DNA from 3 places in the Streptomyces chartreusis genome. Region 3 is predicted to be linked to each of the others. Evidence: riboswitches for the same ligand, from Rfam matches in the RefSeq annotation. Region 3 holds a riboswitch; each other region holds the start of a gene.

The links. Region 3 has a riboswitch for cyclic di-AMP ahead of CP983_RS22650 (M23 family metallopeptidase). Riboswitches for the same ligand answer to the same signal wherever they lie in the genome.
Region 1: another riboswitch for cyclic di-AMP. It lies ahead of CP983_RS25710 (transglycosylase family protein); the one in region 3 lies ahead of CP983_RS22650 (M23 family metallopeptidase).
Region 2: another riboswitch for cyclic di-AMP. It lies ahead of CP983_RS11370 (M23 family metallopeptidase); the one in region 3 lies ahead of CP983_RS22650 (M23 family metallopeptidase).

Annotation. Positions count from the first base shown of each region.
Region 1 is NZ_CP023689.1:5,853,037-5,855,291, reverse strand. It holds gene eno (phosphopyruvate hydratase) at 1-245, opposite strand, end outside; gene CP983_RS25710 (transglycosylase family protein) at 529-1,215, opposite strand; cyclic di-AMP (ydaO/yuaA leader) riboswitch at 1,220-1,419, opposite strand; gene CP983_RS25705 (transglycosylase family protein) at 1,628-2,255, opposite strand, start outside.
Region 2 is NZ_CP023689.1:2,733,561-2,735,815, forward strand. It holds gene CP983_RS11365 (GntR family transcriptional regulator) at 1-296, opposite strand, end outside; gene CP983_RS11370 (M23 family metallopeptidase) at 485-1,270, opposite strand; cyclic di-AMP (ydaO/yuaA leader) riboswitch at 1,283-1,448, opposite strand; gene CP983_RS11375 (M16 family metallopeptidase) at 1,662-2,255, opposite strand, start outside.
Region 3 is NZ_CP023689.1:5,182,505-5,184,759, forward strand. It holds gene CP983_RS22645 (PP2C family protein-serine/threonine phosphatase) at 1-730, shown strand, start outside; cyclic di-AMP (ydaO/yuaA leader) riboswitch at 964-1,121, shown strand; gene CP983_RS22650 (M23 family metallopeptidase) at 1,133-2,158, shown strand.

The DNA of each region.
Region 1 (2,255 bases), 670 kb from region 3:
ACCAGCTCCGGGCCGATCTGCTCGATGACGGCGAGGACGGCCTTCTCGACACCCTTGCCCTGGTAGCGGTTCGGGTCACCGTCGCGGAGCTCGATGGCTTCGAAGGCACCCGTCGAGGCGCCGGACGGAACGGCGGCACGACCCGTGCTGCCGTCGTCGAGGCCGACCTCGACCTCGACCGTGGGATTGCCTCGGGAGTCCAGGATTTCCCGGGCTACGACGACGTCGATGGACGGCACGAGCATCTCCTTCATGGGATGTGACGCGGGTACGCAGTCCGCGGTGGGTACTGCGAGACGAGCCTAACCGGCTCCGGGCATCAGACCAGCGGTCGACCGCCCCGTGGACAGAACCGAGAGTAAATTGTTTCCGAACGGAACAAAGACACGGTACAAAAAACCCCGCCCCGGTGCGTACGGGGGAAGACGCACCGAGGCGGGGAGCATGGGGACGGGGGTGACCCTCACGACGCCCTCACTATGAGGTCCACGTATGTGAAGGCGCCGTGGTTCAGCTGTCGCCCGTCTGTTACTTCAGGTGCAGCTGCTGACCGGGGTAGATCAGGTTGGCGTCCTCGACGATGTCCTTGTTCAGCTTGAAGAGCTTCTCCCAGCCGCCCTTGACGTCGTGCTCGGCCGCGATCGAGCTGAGGGTGTCACCCTTGGCGACCTTGTACTCGCCGTCGCCCTTCTTGACCTTCTTGCCGGTCGGGGTGGTGACGGTCTTGGTGCTCTTCTTGGCGGCCGGGCGGTCGGCGGAGCGGGAGGCCGACTGCTGCTCGGAGGAGCGCGTGGTGGACTCGGTGCTCTGCGAGGAGCCGGCGGAGGAGCCGTTGTACGCGGCGCTCGACAGGCCGGTGCCGCAGTTCGGCCAGGCACCCTTGCCCTGGCCCGCGAGGACCTTCTCGCCTATCGCGATCTGCTGGGCCTTGGTGGCCTGGTCGGCGGTGGCGGCGTACTGGGTGCCGCCGTACGCGGCCCAGGTGGAGGCGGAGAACTGCAGACCGCCGTAGTAGCCGTTGCCGGTGTTGATCGACCAGTTGCCGCCGGCCTCGCACTGGGCGACGGCGTCCCACTCGGAGGCGGTGGCGGCGGAGGCGCTGCCCGCGGCCATCAGCGGGGCGGCGACGGCGGCGGCACCGGTGACGCCGACGACGGCGATGGCGCGAGCGGCCTTGGACGGACGACGGTGCTTGCCCTTGCTGGAAAACAGCATGGTTGGATCCCCTCACCGACGCCTACGAGGTGAGCTGTCGGGTTCGGGCCGGTTGAGTTGCCCGGCCGCGCAGGTGCACCTTTCGGCTCCCGCTGCGCGACTTCACCCCGAGCCGGTTCCGGCGGCGCGGCCCCGAAGGACCTCAACTGCCGGACCCGGCGCAAACCTTGGGTCCCCCGCTCCTGCCTACGGCGCTTGACGCGACGACTGTTCCCGTACGGCCGCCGGCAGGATTCGGCGTGACGGCTGTAGGGGCCCGCTCTGGTGGCGAGCGGTCACGACCGTAGACACGCGATTCGCGGAATTACAAAGACGATCAGGGCTTCTGAGATCTATCTCTCACTACTTTCAAAACGGACATTCAACGCGAAACGTGACGTGAACTGCCGTTGTTTTTCGCCCTGTTCGCCCGTTATTCGACGGGGACGTCCAGCGTCTGACCGGGAGCGATGTGGTCAGCTTCGGCACCGATGGCCTGCTCGTTCGCCCGGTACAGCGCGCGCCATCCGCCGTCGAGGTCAAGGGAGTCGGCGATGGAGGCGAGCGTGTCGCCCTCGCGGACCTTGTACGAGGCGTGGCGCCCGGCGGACTTGGTGCTCGCCTCGCCGGCGCCGCTCTCTTCGGCGCTGGGGCCGCGGTGCTTTCCGGTGCCGCTCGTCACCTCTTCGACCGCACCCTTGGCCTCGCCGTCGACCGAACCGGTGTCGACGAGGCTCCAGGAACCGGCATCCTGTGACCAGTTGTCCTGATTGTCCGCCTCAGGCGCCTCGGCGGGCGAGCCCTCCGGCGACTGAGACGCCGTCGCCTCGGGCGACGCATCGGACTTCGAGGACTTGTCGGACTTCGACGATGAAGACGGAGAAGAAGAGGACTTCCCGGGCGATTCGGACGAATCATCCGGAGTGCCGCTCGCCGACTGCGAGGGATCACCGGACGGCGTGGACGCCTCCGAGGAACCGTCGGAGTCGGAACCCTCTGACGAATCAGATGAATTCGACGAGCCGGACGAGTTGGACGAATCGAGCAATCCGGAGGATCCG
Region 2 (2,255 bases), 2.4 Mb from region 3:
GCCTCGGTGCGCCGCTGGGCGGCCCGGGAGGCGCCCAGGGGTTCCAGCAGGCCGCGCATCTCCAGCAGGTCGGCGGCCTCCTGCTCGGTCGGTTCGGCGACGCACGCGCCCGCGTGGCGCCGGGTCACCACGAAGCCCTCCGCCTCCAGGGTGCGCAGGGCCTCGCGCACGGGGACACGGGAGACGCCGTAGCGGCGGGCGAGCAGTTCCTCGGTGAGCCGGCTGCCGCGCTCGTAGACACCGGCGACGATGTCGTCCCGGATCGCCGTGCACACCGAGTGCGCCGGAATACGCATGACCGACCTCCGCCTTAATCCCCGTGAAACGTCGACGAATGACGTGTTCTCGAGGACTCTATTGCAATCGGCCGGAATTTCCGACGGCGAGCCGGAATCCATGGATATTTTTTGGTCAGCGTAACGTCCGGAAACAACGAAAGCCCCGGCTCGGGGAGCCGGGGCTTCGAGGGTGCGCGGCGGTGGCGTCAGACGTTCACGCCGTGCCCGCGCAGATAGGCGACGGGGTCGATGTCGGAGCCGTACTCCGGCGTCGTGCGGGCCTCGAAGTGCAGGTGCGGCCCGGTGACGTTGCCGGTGGCGCCGGACAGGCCTATCTGCTGGCCGGGGGTGACGGTCTGGCCGACCGAGACGCCGATGGACGACAGGTGGCCGTACTGCGTGTACGTGCCGTCGTTCATCTTGATCACGATGTTGTTGCCGTACGCCCCGCCCCAGCCGGCCTCGACGACGGTGCCGGAGCCGACCGCGTGGACGGAGGTGCCGCTGGCGGCGTGGAAGTCGACGCCGGTGTGGCTGCCGGAGGACCAGACGGCGCCGCCGGACTTGTAGCCGGTGGAGACGTACGAGCCGGCGATCGGGGAGACGTACGACAGCAGGCGCTTGCGCTCGGCCTCGCGGGCGGCGCGTTCCTTGGCCTCACGCTCCGCCTTCGCCTTCGCGGCCGCCTTCTCGCGGGCGGCCTCCTGAGCGGCCTTCTTCGCGGCGGCGGCCTCCGCGGCGGCCCGCTCCTGGGCGATGGCCTGGGCGTCGATCTGGGCCGCGATGGAGTTCTCGACGGAGATGACGGGTATGAGGCCGGTCTGCTCCGCGGCGGGCTCGGCGGCGAGCGCGGGGGCGGCCAGAGTGCCGACGACTCCGGTGGCGGTGAGCGCGGCGACTCCGGCCGCGCGGGCGGTGGTGCGCTCGAACCGGCCGGGCCTACGGTGCTTCCCGGTGGGGCGGTTCTTCCCCGTGGCGCAGGTGAACGCCATGAAGTGGCTGGTCCTTTCCTTCCCTCTCGCCTACCGGGTTAGCTGACGGGTTCGGAGCAGGAAGGTCTCCTACGGGCCCCCTCGCGACTCGCGCGGGCGTCCGATTCACCCCAGGGACTACGGGTGGGTCCCCGGCTCCCCAGGCTCGCGCCTTACGGGGACTCGGCGATGGCTGTCCGGTGCCGCGGGCGCGGCGCACTGCCTGACGGACAGCCCGGAAGACGCTAAACGCGGCGTCTTTCAATCCCCAAACGGATCGCGGCTTTTGTAGCGCATCCCACAGACCAGACAGGCAACCTCTCCCTCAATTCGGGCATAAGGGGGCCCTGGTGACTCAAGGGTCACCAGGGCCTCTGCACGCGCGTGGCGCCGGACGGCGCGAGCCCGTCCTCTACTCGGCCGCCACGACCTTGACTTCGCCGATGCCGAGGGCCTCGACGGGCTCCCGGATCTCGGCCGCGTCGCCGACGAGGATCGTCACCAGACGGTCCACCGGGAAGGCACTCACGGCCGCCGCGGTGGCCTCGACCGTGCCGGTCGCGGCCAGCTGCTGGTACAGCGTCGCCTGGTAGTCGTCGGGCAGGTGCTGCTCGACCTGGTCGGCCAGCGTGTTCGCCACGGACGCCGCGGTCTCGTACTTCAGCGGCGCCACCCCGACGAGGTTCTGCACGGCGAAGTCCCGCTCGGCGTCGGTGAGCCCCTCGGCCGCGACACCCCGCAGGACCTTCCAGAGGTCGTCCAGGGCCGGACCGGTGTTCGGGGTGTCGACGGAGCCGCTGATGGCGAGCATCGCCGCGCCCGTGCCCTCCGGGGCGGAGCGCAGGACCTGACCGAAGGCCCGCACACCGTAGGTGTAGCCCTTCTCCTCGCGCAGGACCTTGTCCAGGCGTGAGGTGAGGGTGCCGCCGAGGCAGTAGGTGCCGAGCACCTGAGCGGGCCACACACGGTCGTGCCGGTCGGGGCCGATGCGGCCGATCAGCAGCTG
Region 3 (2,255 bases):
GGCCGCCCAGCGCGCCGTACTGCCGGAGCCGGCCGAGCGGATCGGCGGCTTCCAGATCGCCGCGCGCTACGAGGCGGCGCAGGAGGGCGCCTCCATCGGCGGGGACCTGTACGCGGTGCAGGACACTCCGCACGGCGTCCGGCTGATCGTCGGGGACGTGCGGGGCAAGGGCATGGGCGCGGTCGGGGCCGTGGCCGTCGTGATCGGCGCCTTCCGGGAGGCCGCGGAGCAGGAGGTCACGCTGGAGGCGGTCGCGCAGAGGCTGGAGCGGGCGCTGGCGCGCGAGCGCACCCGGAGCGAGGGGATCGAGGCCCGCGAGGGGTTCACCACCGTCGTGCTCGCCGAACTGCCGCACGGCGACGCCGTCGTGCGCCTGGTCAACCGCGGGCATCCCGCACCGCTGCTGCTGTACGCCGACGGCACCATACGCCCGCTGCCCGCCACCGAGCCCGCCCTGCCGCTCGGCATGGGCGAGCTCGGCACCTGGCCCGACCGGGCCGACGAGGCCGGCTTCCCGGGCGGGGCCACGCTGCTGCTGTACACCGACGGGCTGTCCGAGGCGCGGGACGCCGGCGGGCGGTTCTACGACCCCGGGACGGGCCTCGCGGGACGCGCGGAGGTGCTGCGCGAACCGGGTGCGTTGCTCGGTGTGCTTTCGGTGGAGGTGCGACGTCACTCCGGTGGAGGGATGGCGGACGACATGGCGCTCATCGCCGTGCGCCGACCCTGATCGTCGTCACCGGGGGTGATCGGACGACAGCCCTCCGCATAACAACTGACACACCGTCAATACCTATGTGGCCTCTGAGGTTTGGCCAACTCGCCCGATTTAGGCCGCTCGTGACCCGTAAGTCCGGGCGAAAATCGTTAATGATCAAGAGGAACAGCTTGGAATCCGCACCTCGCGTCTATTAACGTTCGATAACGCAGCGCGGTCGTCCCAGCCGTCACAAGAGGCGGCTCCGTGCGCACGCGCCGAGTCCCGCAAGGGAGCCGGGGAACCACCACCCTGGGGTGAATCGCGCGAATATCGCCGGGAAGTCACGGTTGATATACGCGCGTAGGAGACCTTCCTGCTCCGAACCCGTCAGCTAACCCGGTAGGCGAGAAGGAAGGAAAGGAGTACGCCCACGTGGCGTCCAACCGGCCTGCTCCGCAAGCCCCGTTCGTGCCGAGTCAACGCGACACCGACACCTTCGGCTACGACCGTCTCCGCACCGACGAGGGCCCGTTCGAGGAGTGGAACCCGACCGCGGAGTCCATTCGTCCCGTTCGTGGCAGGCACCGCGTCTCCAAGCAGCGTGGCGGGGGACTCGCCCGCAGCTCCACGGTTCTCGGCGTCGGCGTCATAGCCGCCGTCGGCGCGGGCGGCATGGCCAGCGCGAACAGCGGCAAGCCGCCGGTCGCCATCACCATGCCCGACCTGCCGCTGATCTCCGACGACTCCTCCGAGCCCGCCGACGACGCGGCCACCGCGTTCAGCACGATGGGCGAGACCACCGAGCAGACCGCGCAGGGCACCTCGGACGCCGGTGAGGCGCTGCGCAGCCGGATCATCGCCCAGGCCGAGCTCCAGCAGGACCAGATCGACAACAAGGCCGCCGCCGCTGCCGTCGCCGCCGCCCAGAAGGAGGCCGCCGACGCGGCCGCCAAGGCGGAGAAGGAGGCCAAGGCCAAGGCCGCCGCCGCGAAGGCCGCCGCCGAGGAGGAGGCCCGCAAGAAGGCCGAGGCCGAGCGCCTCGCCGAGCTGGCCAAGCAGTACACGCTGCCGACCTCCTCGTACACGATCACCTCGACGTTCGGTCAGGCCGGCGCCTACTGGTCCTCCGGGTACCACACGGGCCTCGACTTCGCCGCCCCCACCGGGACGCTGATCAAGGCGATCCACTCCGGCACGGTCACCTTCGCCGGCTGGGACGGCTCCTACGGCTACAAGACCGAGATCACCCTCGACGACGGCACCGAGCTCTGGTTCGCGCACCAGTCCTCGATCAGCGTCAGCGTGGGCCAGAAGGTCAACACGGGCGACGTCATCGGCCGCGTCGGCGCCACGGGCAACGTCACCGGTGCCCACCTCCACCTCGAGGTGCACCCCGGCGGCAGCACCAGCGGCATCGACCCGATGGCCTGGCTCCAGGGCAAGGGCCTCACCCCCTGACCCACCCCCGAGACGGGTATCGCGTCTGATCCCCGGCGGTCCTGGCGACGACCCCCCGACGCCAGGACCGCCGGTTTTCGGCATGTCCGAAAGAGTC